2 regions of the Fictibacillus marinisediminis genome follow, and region 2 is predicted to be linked to the other one. Evidence: riboswitches for the same ligand, from Rfam matches in the RefSeq annotation. Region 2 holds a riboswitch; the other holds the start of a gene.
What was found. A riboswitch is a leader RNA that binds a small molecule or an ion and turns the genes downstream of it on or off. The one in region 2 is predicted to bind thiamine pyrophosphate.

Region 1 (5,767 bases), 830 kb from region 2:
CTGTATCCCCGTCCGGCACAGGAAAAACATTAAGTGCATCTACCATTGCTGCGTTTTTTGATAAGTTTGCGGCTCCCAATGCAACCATAGCCGCAAACTTTTTACCGTCTAAAACTGTTAAAGACACGAACTTTCCTCCTAACTAAGGGGTTGTCACCCTGACACCCTGAACAAAAATGTTAACAGAATCTACAGAGAGACCCAGCATTTGATCGAGGGTATATTTCACTTTTGTCTGTACATTATGGGCTACTTCAGAAATCTTTGTTCCGTAGCTTACAATAATATACATATCAATATGTACTTCATCTTCTTCTTGCCGAACCACAATCCCCCGGGAGAAGTTGTCACGTCCTAAAAGTTCGGTAATACCATCCTTTAACTGCTTCCTGGAAGCCATGCCTACAATACCGTAGCAATCAATAGCAGCGCCGCCAGCAATAGTAGCGATCACTTCCGTAGAAATGTCAATCTGGCCGTATTTATTCTTCATTTCGATGGACATGATGAATCCCCCTTTAATCAATCAATTATGGCTAAACCTCATTTTACTATAAAATTAAGTTTTATGAAAGGACAACTCCATTTGACAATAGTCACAAAGCCATGTCAAGCCTTTTTACTTGAAATACGAAAAATCATTTGTTGCTTTTCTTAAGTGGTCATGCTACTATAGGTTAGTATTTAACATACGACTGATATGATACAGTTTTACTGTTATAAAGGAGGTACAATTATGTCACGCAAATGTTACGTTACTGGTAAAGGACCTAAAACAGGAAACAAGCGTTCCCACGCATTGAACAAATCTAAAAAGAGCTGGGGAGTAAACGTTCAAAAAGTCCGCATCTTGGTTGACGGGAAGCCTAAACGTGTTTATGTTTCTGCACGTGCCCTTAAATCCGGAAAAGTTGAACGCGTTTAATCGCTCTTAAAACAACGGCATCCCCGTTGTTTTTTATTTGGAAAAGCGCAAGCGGGCTGCAAGGTCCGACAAGCGCTGGAACGGGACAACACTTCTTGAAAAGAAAAAAGCACCCTTGATGGGTGCTTTTTTCTTTTGGATGGAAGTGATTATCCTTTTTTAAATGAACCTAAAACCGCACGTACAAATCCTCCTAAAAACCTAGGCAGTTTAATGGTGTAAAATTTCATCATACCCCTCCTCCAGGCCCTTTGAAAAAATAAGACATTCCCTAATAAATATATTCGCTTTTATAAAAATAGTACCATGCGGCCCGACGCATAAAATATTAATCATGGCTCTTTACCAACATTAATATGCCGCCCGAGAATGAATAAGTACCACTTTTATTTACAAGCTCATTGGAAATGCAGAGAGTAGAACCCATCGGCAAGTATTGATCCTGAAGCGGATATTTGAACCCTGTCAGAGTCAGGCCGGTAACAGGCCCGTTAAATGGAAGGAAAGAGACATAAGAGAACTCAGGCTCTTGTTGTATGATATGCGGTCCTGGTGCTGATAAGGCAATCTTATTCTGCCTGTCCCATATTTCAATGTTAATTCCGGCTTCGAGTCCATGAAGGAGCAATTGGATATTGGCCAGTTCATGATCCAGGCGCCCGCCCGTAACACCCAGCAGCAGGATCTGTTCCGGTTTTTGCCCCAGTGCCCATTCAAGGGCCAGCTCTAGATCAGTTTTATCCTTTTCACTGTCATACTCAAAAGAAGGAAGGTTAAATGAAGCCATCCATTCACGCTCACTGCTGTTCACAGAATCGAAATCTCCAAATACACAGCCGGGTATGATTCCTTTTTTCAACAAGTAGAATACGCCGCGGTCAACACCTGCCCAGACTGCCTTTTCGCCGGCAAATAAAGAGAGGTCCGGCTGCCTTTCTTCCGGACCTCCTGCTAAAATGATAATTTTCATGCCGCGTTAACAACTCTTGGATCGGTCCTATGCAGCAGCCGCGGTGCTGTTTTTGTCAAGAAAATAAAAGCAGCTGCAGTGATCAAAGCAACCGGGATCATGTATGAAGCATTATACACAATGGAGTACAGCACAGGGTTCATGCCTTTTGGGGCGTATGATGCAAAGAATATGACTCCTGATACAACATGGGAGGCCAAACGGAGCAGGCTTCCGAAGGCGATGCCTGCCACAATCGCTGAGATCCTCCTTTTAGATTGGCTTTCCGAACTGACTTTAAACACCCCGGCAAATCCAGCCAATAGGAACGCGAGAGGGTAATCCAGGATCAAACCTGCGGGATTGTATCCTGCGGTTCCATCAACCAGGATCTTTACCATCCCGACAATCAGACCAGTTAATACTCCACCAGGGACCCCTCGGCGGAATGCCATTAAAAAGATTGGCAGCATCTCCAATGAAACTGAGCCTCCATTTGCCCAAAGCCCTTTAAATTGAACAAAACTAAGTATGATGGCCAACGCTGACATCATCGCCACTTCAGTCAAAAACATAATTTTTTTACTCAAATCAATCTCCCCCAAACATCTTTAATAAAAAGAAAAAAGCAACCGGCATGTGAATGACGGTTGCTTATCGTTAACAACTGCGACTCCACATTCCTACGCAGGCATGATCCTGCTTCAGGTTCAAAGGGTCGGGAGTGTACTCCCCTCTCAGCCCCTGTTTGGGACTCCCCCTGTGGTTACTTTTTTCAATTATACTTATTATATATTATACACCACGAATGGTACGGATTGCACCCTTTATGTCTTTTTGCCCATAAATGGCTGATCCCGCTACTAATACGGTAGCTCCAGCTTTCTCACAAAGACGGGCAGTCTCTGCGTTCACGCCGCCGTCTACCTCAATTTCAACGTTCAAGCCCTGCTCCTTGATCCTCGCAGATAATACTTCAATCTTAGGAAGCACAGTGTGTATGAAGGATTGTCCACCAAAGCCTGGATTTACAGACATGATGAGCACAAGGTCTATATCAGCCAAAATATGCTGAATGGTTTCAACAGGAGTAGCAGGATTTAATACGACCCCTGCCTTTTTTCCCTGCTCTTTAATTAATTGAATGGTCCGATGAAGGTGCGGACATGCTTCAACATGAACAGTAATGATATCAGCACCTGCTTTTGCAAACTCCGGGATATACCGGTCAGGGTTTTCAATCATTAAATGTACATCAAATGTCAGTTCAGTGAGCGGCCTGATGGCTTTAACGACTAAAGGCCCCATCGTAATATTCGGCACAAAATGCCCATCCATCACATCGATATGGATATAATCAGCACCGTTTTCTTCCACTGCCTTAATTTCTTCACCGAGCTTTGAAAAGTCTGCGGAAAGAATGGAAGGCGCAACTTTTATCATGTTAGTACCTCCGTTTTTGATCCTTGATTTCCTGCAAAAATTCAAGATAATGATCATAGCGGAACGATGGGATCTCTCCCTCTTCCACTGCTTTTTTTACTGCGCATTTCGGTTCAGAGCTGTGAGTGCAGCCGCGAAACTTGCATTGTGATACCCTCTGTTTCATCTCAGGGAAGTTGTAGGAGAGCTCTTCGGTTTCAATTTCTACAAAGTCCAATGAGCTGAATCCAGGAGTGTCTGCGATCAAGCCCCCTTCAAAAGGAAGGAGTTCAACATGCCTCGTTGTATGCTTTCCGCGTCCAAGATGATCTGATATGTCATTCGTCTCCAGCATGAGTTCAGGCATCAGCGCATTCAAGAGAGACGACTTCCCTACCCCGGACTGTCCTGCGAAGACGCTCGTTTTTCCTTTAAATATCGGTTTGATGTCTTCCATACCGGCCAGCGACATCGCAGAGGTTGGAATGACCTCATATCCGAGCTTCTTATAAGCAGCGATGTAATTTTCGATTTCCTTCTGATACTCTGCACTTTCAATCAAATCCATCTTCGTAAAGCAGATCACCGGCTGAATGCCATTGTCTTCGATATGAACAAGAAAACGGTCCAGCAGTGAACTTGAAAATTCCGGCCGGACGGCAGAGAAAACGAGAATTGCCTGGTCAACATTTGAAATTGGCGGCCGGTTTAACTCGTTCTTTCTTTCCTTAACATCCATAATGTATCCGTCTGTCGGGTTGGAGGATTCAAATACGACCCAATCTCCGACCACAGGCGTAATTTTCTTTTTACGGAAATTGCCACGGCCTCTGCATTGAAAGACTTTGTCATTGTATTGTACATAATAGAATCCTGCGACTGATTTAATAATTCTGCCTTCAGTCTTATTGTCCATTGTTCGCTCCTTTGAATTTACCTTCCTTCGCATCTTGATAATTAAATGTTTTTGATGCCTGCTCTTTCCCATTTAAATAAACGGTATAGGAAGCATCATGGTCCGGCGAGACGGTCAAAGGCACCATATACTCTTTCGTCTGGGAAATTTCTTCTTCTACGAAAACAGCATTTTCCTCTTTGGCATCGCTGTAAACAATTCTGACCTGGAACTGTTTATTCTCATCACCCTTTGAAACTTCAACTGTTATTTTATTATTAAATGTGATGTCTTCCTGAACATCAGGCTTTGGTTTGGGCTTCGGTTCTGGTTTTTTGCCTTTTGAAATAACGACATCAACCGTAGAACCTTTTTTGACATTCGTATAAGGTGAAGGTTTTTGCGAGATGACCTTTCCTTCTTCTACGGTATCAGAGTACTCTTTTGTAAAGTTGACATTAAGCCCTTCCTGCGAGATGTATTTCTCAACATCTTCTTTCGAGGAATTTGATAAGTTCTCAAGCTGAATCGAAGGCGGGCCAGTACTGACACGAAGAATCACCTGTATTTCGCTCGGATTGACTTTTTCCCCTTTATCCGGGCTCTGTGAGACGACCTCACCCTCAGGCGTTTCCTCTGATTCCACCGGTATGGTCTCAATGTTCTTGCTATCGTAGCCTCTTTCGTTTAAGAGGTCTCGTGCAGCATCTTCACTCATTCCGGTAAGATCCAGCATGTCCACTTTCTTAAAGCCTTTAGAAACAAAAAGTGTAACCGTGCTGCCTTCTTTAACCATAGAATGGGGATCAGGATCCTGTTTTATAATTTTCCCCTGTTCCACATCTTCATCGTAGCGCTCTTTCCGTTCGACGTTAAAACCGAGTTTTGCGAGCCGTTCAAACCCGTATTCGTAATCTTTATGGATAACATTGGGAACAGAAACATCTTTCACTTTAAACCAACCAGGCATGACCACAAAGGCAGCCGCTCCAGCACCTGCGAGCAAAAGCAGTAAAATCAGCAGTACAAGCCACCAACTTTTTTTCTTCTTTTTTGGCGGAGGCTTTGTGGTATCTTTTGATATTGCAACCGGCTTTTCGACTGCTTTGTTCATGGATACCGGAGGCATGACCCGTGTAGCATCTGCCGCATCATCAAAATTGCTCCACCGCTGCTCATGCAGACGGTGAGGAGAGAGAGCCGTGTCCAGGTCGTCCATCATTTCAAGAGCACTGTCATACCGGTACACCGGATTTTTTGTCAGTGCTTTAAGAATAATATTTTCAACACTCTGTGGAATTTCCGGATTGATTTTCCTTGGCTCGGGAACTTCCTCCTGAAGATGCTTGAGTGCTACGGATACCGGTGATTCCCCTGTAAAGGGAACCCTGCCTGTCAGCATTTCAAACAGCACAACACCTAGGGAATAGATGTCCGATTTTGCATTGGCCACTCCTCCTCGCGCCTGTTCCGGAGAGAAGTAATGGACCGATCCAAGCACTGAGTTTGTATGGGTAATCGTTGCGGATGTGATGGCGAGAGCGATCCCAAAGTCTGTAACTTTTGCCAATCCATT
Region 2 (5,767 bases):
CTTTTTCACAAAGCTCTCTTATCGTGTAAAGCTGCAACCCTCTTTTATGCATTTCTAAATCCTCCCTTATTAAAAGTCTTTCACGAAACGACTCGAGATTATCTTATTAAATATTATTGCTTCATACAATATTTTTTGAAATATTCTTAAAATATAACACGCTACACAGTAAAAAACCCGTCTGCCTTTTGGCAGACGGGAATCTCACTCTAATTATGATATTGTTTGATGTCCAACGGAATGGCCAAGCGTTCTTTGGCCTTTGCATCATAGGAACGGTAATGGGAGATCACCTGATTATTTTCATCTACTCTGCATTCTAAAACCTTATGCTCATTTCCTTCTCTTGTTTCCAGAAGGAGATCAACGTTCCCCAGATGCAATGAATAAGTGTAATACGTAAGTCCGAGAAAATCGCTTCTCTCTTTATGGGTCTCAGGATGAAGCATGATGAAGGTCGCCAGGTCAGTAACCGTCATCGCCGGCTCGTTCTTGATCTTTCCGAGGATCTCCCTGAATCCATCAGAAGCTTGCCCCACTCTTTGCTCAGTCCAGTTTAATGTAGTCTGCAGCCAATTTGTACCCAATATAAATCCTCCCTGAATCTTCCTTTTCCTTATCATTGCCAAAGAGCGGTGTTTTCTATGCTTTATTTGGGTGCCAGGCACCGTTTATGCGTGTAAATGCTGTCAGGCACCACTGCTCTTTCTACAGGGAACCTGTACAGGATTTTTTCTGTATAGCTGCATCTCACACAGATGCGTACATCGGAGTCTGAGGTTTCGAGAAATACGTGGCGGCATTTTCTCTGAATCTCCTGCAGCTGCATTTCCAGCAGAGCAATTCTTTCACGAAGGATAGAAATGGTGCTCATGAATAGATATTCGAGCCATTGTCATGAAATTCCTTGGCTTTTTCCCGCATTCCTTCCTTCACATCTTTTTCCTGACCCGAAAGTTCTTGTGCAGACATATTTCTTAGATCATGTGAAATTCTCATAGAGCAGAATTTCGGTCCGCACATGGAACAAAAATGAGCGGTTTTTGCTCCTTGTGAAGGGAGGGTTTCATCGTGATAACCCCTTGCCTTCTCAGGATCCAATGAAAGATTAAACTGATCTTCCCATCTGAATTCAAATCTAGCTTTTGAGAGTGCATTATCCCTCTTCAATGCTCCTGGATGGCCTTTTGCCAAATCTGCTGCATGGGCAGCGATTTTATATGCGATCACACCCTCCCTGACATCATCCTTGTTTGGCAGCCCCAAATGTTCCTTCGGCGTCACATAGCAAAGCATCGCCGTTCCGAACCATCCAATCATAGCTGCCCCAATTGCGGAAGTGATGTGGTCGTACCCAGGCGCAATGTCTGTCGTCAGAGGTCCTAGTGTATAGAAGGGCGCCTCATGGCAGATCTCCATTTGCTTATCTACGTTCTCCTTGATCTGATGCATCGGCACATGCCCCGGCCCTTCGATCATGACCTGCACATCATGTTTCCAGGCGATCTTTGTGAGCTCTCCCAACGTTTCCAGTTCTGCAAACTGTGCCTCGTCATTGGCGTCCGCAATCGAGCCGGGCCGTAATCCATCACCCAATGAGACGGAGATGTCATACGCTTTACAGATTTCGCAGATGTCCTCGAAATGAGTATATAAAAAGTTTTCCTGATGGTAAGCGAGACACCATTGCGCCATGATGGATCCGCCCCGTGAAACGATGCCCGTGACCCGATTGATCGTTAATGGCACGTACCGCAGCAACACACCGGCATGAATCGTAAAATAATCGACTCCCTGCTCGGCCTGTTCGATGAGTGTATCACGGTAGACTTCCCAGGATAAATCCTCCGCTATCCCGTTCACTTTCTCAAGCGCCTGATAGATCGGAACGGTGCCCACAGGGACCGGAGAGTTTCTGATGATCCACTCTCTGGTCGTATGGATGTCTTTTCCTGTAGACAGATCCATGATCGTATCCGCTCCCCAGTAGGTAGCCCATGTCATTTTTTCAACCTCTTCCTCAATAGACGAAGTCACAGCAGAGTTTCCGATGTTCGCGTTGATCTTCACATGAAAGTTCTTTCCGATAATCATCGGTTCCAGTTCCAGGTGATTGATGTTGGCAGGGATGATGGCCCTCCCACTCGCCACTTCGCTTCGAACAAAATCGGCTTCAAGCCCCTCCCGGATCGCAATGAATTCCATTTCAGGCGTGATGATCCCTTTTTTCGCATAATGCATCTGAGTAACATTTCCGCTACTTTTTGCCCGCATCGGCTTAAAAGGACGAAAAACATACGACTCCTGAAACTGTTTTCTGTAGCCATTGTCTTCAGGTTTTACCGAGCGGCCTTCATATTGTTCTGTATCGTCCCGGTCTTTCACCCATTTTTTCCTCAGCAAAGGCAGGCCTTTTTTCACATCTGCCTCATATGCCGGATCGGTGTAAGGACCGCTCGTATCATAGAGTACGACAGGCGGATTCTCTTCGGCTCCTCCAGCTTTCCGTGTTTCCGAAAGACTGACTCTTCTCATTGGCACCCTGACGTCCGGACGGGATCCTGTCTTATACACCTTTGAGCTGTTTGGAAACTGTGATTTAAGCAAAACTTGATTTTCATTTTGAACGTTCATGCAACTTCCTCCTCATTTTTATAAAATTGAGTCCAAAGTTACACACAGCATAAAAAAAATCGGGTTCTAGTAAGAAGAACCCGATAGGATAGACAAAGAAAAATATACGATATGTATATATGACTTCGACTCCTACTTCCCTACGCTGGTATAACCCAGATCAGGTTCAAAGGGTCAAAGAGCTTATTCTCTCTTCTCTCAGCCCGGCTGACGGGCTCCCCTAGCAGAAAACGTATTCTGTTTTCAACGTAATCATAGCTTCTCTGCTTTTCATGCACAATCCGTCTTTTGGCACAGGTATATATTCACTGTAGTCGTTTAGCCGCCAAAATATGTATAGGCTTTCAATTGACAGAAAAGTTCAACTTGTTTGTTTGCCATTGAAAAGGTGTTTTGGTCATGATTTACTTTAACGAAGCATAAAAGGAGGTCAATCATAGTGGAATATGCAGTACTTTTTTTCTTCTCTCTTTCTATCGCTTTTCCAATCATTCATTCCTTTAACTGCCTTCCCTTATTTAAAAAAAGGAAAAAACGGTATCGGCCAAAACCGATTTTTGAAAAAAGTGTCAGTATACTCATTCCTTGTTACAATGAGGAGAAAATCATTGCAACATCCGTTGAAAACATGAAAACATTAACCTATTCTTCGTTAGATATCATTTATATTAATGACGGTTCAACTGACGCTACACTTGGAAAACTTAATGAGCTATTACAACTAAAAGAAAGCTCAAAACTCCCGCTCAATCAGCTAAAACATAAGAAAGTGATCGAATTTTACAAGTCCGAGCTTTATCCGAATATTTATGTGCTTGATAAAACGAACGGCGGAAAGGCTGATGCGCTCAATGCAGGCATTGAGTATTCTAGCAATGAACTTGTTGTAACACTTGATGCAGACACCATCATGACAGACCATTCCCTGCCGGCCATCAATGAAACTTTCGAAGAGCAAAATGTGGTCGCTGCTGGCGGCATGGTTCATGTGCTTCAGACAAAAACGAAGAATCCATCCTCAGGACTGACATTACGTGGGACGAACCTGCTGATTCGAGCACAGGCGCTTGATTTCCTCCGGGCCTTCTACATTACGAAGGTCTCCCATGCAAGGTTTGGAGCGCTCTCAATCATTTCAGGTGCATTTGGTATTTTCAGAAAGCAGGTGCTGCTCAACGTCGGCGGCTATCGGACGACGATTGGAGAAGACATCGATATCACTCTAAAGATTCAGCGCCACATTTCTGGTGATAAGAACAAAAAGGTTACTTTCATACCTGATGCCGTATGCTATACCGAGCTTCCTGAAAACCTATGGGATCTGTTCAAACAGCGGGTCCGCTGGCAAAAAGCATTCATTGACTGTGTCATTCATTTCAGATCATTCCTTGGAAAAAATCTGTTTACGAGCTCTGTTTCCTTTTTCTATATTTTTGAAGCTTTTATTTCCGGTACACTCGCGGTTTATTTTATGACCAGTATCTTTGTCGTTGACGGATTCGCCCTGCACTCGTCCGCTCTTGAATATGTACTCATCTATGTTTTGTACATCTTTATTTTCGGCCTTGTATACGATATGGTGGCCATCGGAATGGGAGAATATCATGGCTACGCTTTTCAGGAAAAAGACACATACCCCCTTTTAGCAACTATTCTTTTTGATATCTTTATTTTCAGGATAGTGACAATGGTATGTGTTGCTTATGGAAGCATCGCCTATTTCTTCAATCGGGACTGGAATAAAGTATCTAGAACAGGCCGTGAATACCAGGCAGACTCCCGTCCTGCCGCATAAATACGCTTTATCCCAAATGTGGTTTTCTTGAAAGATTTGTGAACGAGGCAAAAAAATTAGCACATATTAGTTTATTTTGACTGATAAAGAGGAATAAAGTATCAGGAAGAATTGTTCCATATTCTAAACGTGCAGGGCAGGGTTAACTTATGCTAAAAAAAACAGAGGTTATGCTGTTCATGAAGGAAATCGCCATGCTTACGGATGAATATTTACGTTGCAGAGACCGATTTCTGAAAGAACAGATAAAAAATGATATCGATTTTCTGCATTCAGTGATTCATTCATAATTTCATTTGTTCATGATGAACACTGTTTCGTTCTTTACTTTTCACTTGTGTCTGTGTTTGAAATTCCATCCATAAAAAACCCAGAGAGCCGTTTTTTGCTCTCTGGGTTTTCTTAGTTTTTAACGACCGTACGTTCAATAAGAAGTTTGATCGCATGCAGCTGTCCCAAATGATTGGATTCATGAAAAACAGCCATGTTTGCTAGTTCACGGAATGTTTCCAGACCAAGGAACGGCTTTTTCAATTTTTCATCCAGTGCTTCTTCCGGGATGTCTTTAATTCGTACGAGCTGATCCTGCAGCTGAGTGACCAGTTCTTCAACGGATGGAACATTTCCCTTCCAGTCTGCCGGCTTTGTTCCTTTGCCAAACAATTCTACATAGTTTTCGGGCAGATGAGCTGACTTTTTCGGAAAACCGAAAAGAAACTGCTCAGTTACGGTTAAGACATGTCCGATGTGCCAGTGGATGGTATTGTTGAATCCTTCCGGCTGAACATCAGCCATTTCAGCGGGAACTGCGCTGGCATTTTTCAGAAAAAATCCTCTTGTCATTTCAAACTGCTTGTAAAGGTACTGATTCATTATGATCATCTCCTCAAATATCTTTATCTTCTTTTCTACTGTAACAAAAAATCCACTAAAAAAGCAGATTAAAAAGTTTGGCTCAATTACGCTCTTTTTTCAAGATCCCTTGCTGTTTGACTCATTTCTACCCTTTAAATATTCACTGAACATAAAGGCAACAAGCCCCAGAAGAAAGCAGAGAACCGCCAGCCAACAAATACCGGACGCCACTACAAAGACCGCCATTCCAAACATATTCAATGCCATGACCAAAATGTCAAAATGCAGGAAAAATTCCTGATACAATCCCTTACTCTTCATCTTTTCACTCTCCTGTTTTCCACATTCGCAAACGGTCCTCCAATATTTGCTTCGTAAGCCTCCCTGCGGCAACTGCATCTCTTTTTAAAATTGTATTCAACAGTTCATTATAAAATTTTCTTGAGCTGAAGGTTCCAGTCAGAAGCAGCATAGTCCTGGGCA

Region 1: linked by a shared signal. The riboswitch ahead of thiT (energy-coupled thiamine transporter ThiT) and the one ahead of thiC (phosphomethylpyrimidine synthase ThiC) in region 2 are both predicted to bind thiamine pyrophosphate.

The regions. Positions count from the first base shown of each region.
Region 1 is NZ_JAIWJX010000002.1:1,876,124-1,881,890, reverse strand. It holds gene LCY76_RS10190 (DAK2 domain-containing protein) at 1-127, opposite strand, end outside; gene LCY76_RS10185 (Asp23/Gls24 family envelope stress response protein) at 143-505, opposite strand; gene rpmB (50S ribosomal protein L28) at 737-925, shown strand; gene spoVM (stage V sporulation protein SpoVM) at 1,075-1,155, opposite strand; gene LCY76_RS10170 (thiamine diphosphokinase) at 1,254-1,895, opposite strand; gene thiT (energy-coupled thiamine transporter ThiT) at 1,892-2,464, opposite strand; TPP riboswitch at 2,538-2,645, opposite strand; gene rpe (ribulose-phosphate 3-epimerase) at 2,670-3,317, opposite strand; gene rsgA (ribosome small subunit-dependent GTPase A) at 3,319-4,212, opposite strand; gene pknB (Stk1 family PASTA domain-containing Ser/Thr kinase) at 4,202-5,767, opposite strand, start outside.
Region 2 is NZ_JAIWJX010000002.1:1,047,805-1,053,571, reverse strand. It holds gene LCY76_RS05820 (sugar phosphate isomerase/epimerase family protein) at 1-52, opposite strand, end outside; gene LCY76_RS05815 (hypothetical protein) at 210-587, opposite strand; gene thiC (phosphomethylpyrimidine synthase ThiC) at 871-2,634, opposite strand; TPP riboswitch at 2,755-2,866, opposite strand; gene LCY76_RS05805 (glycosyltransferase family 2 protein) at 3,074-4,429, shown strand; gene LCY76_RS05800 (hypothetical protein) at 4,579-4,719, shown strand; gene LCY76_RS05795 (DinB family protein) at 4,832-5,302, opposite strand; gene LCY76_RS05790 (hypothetical protein) at 5,402-5,605, opposite strand.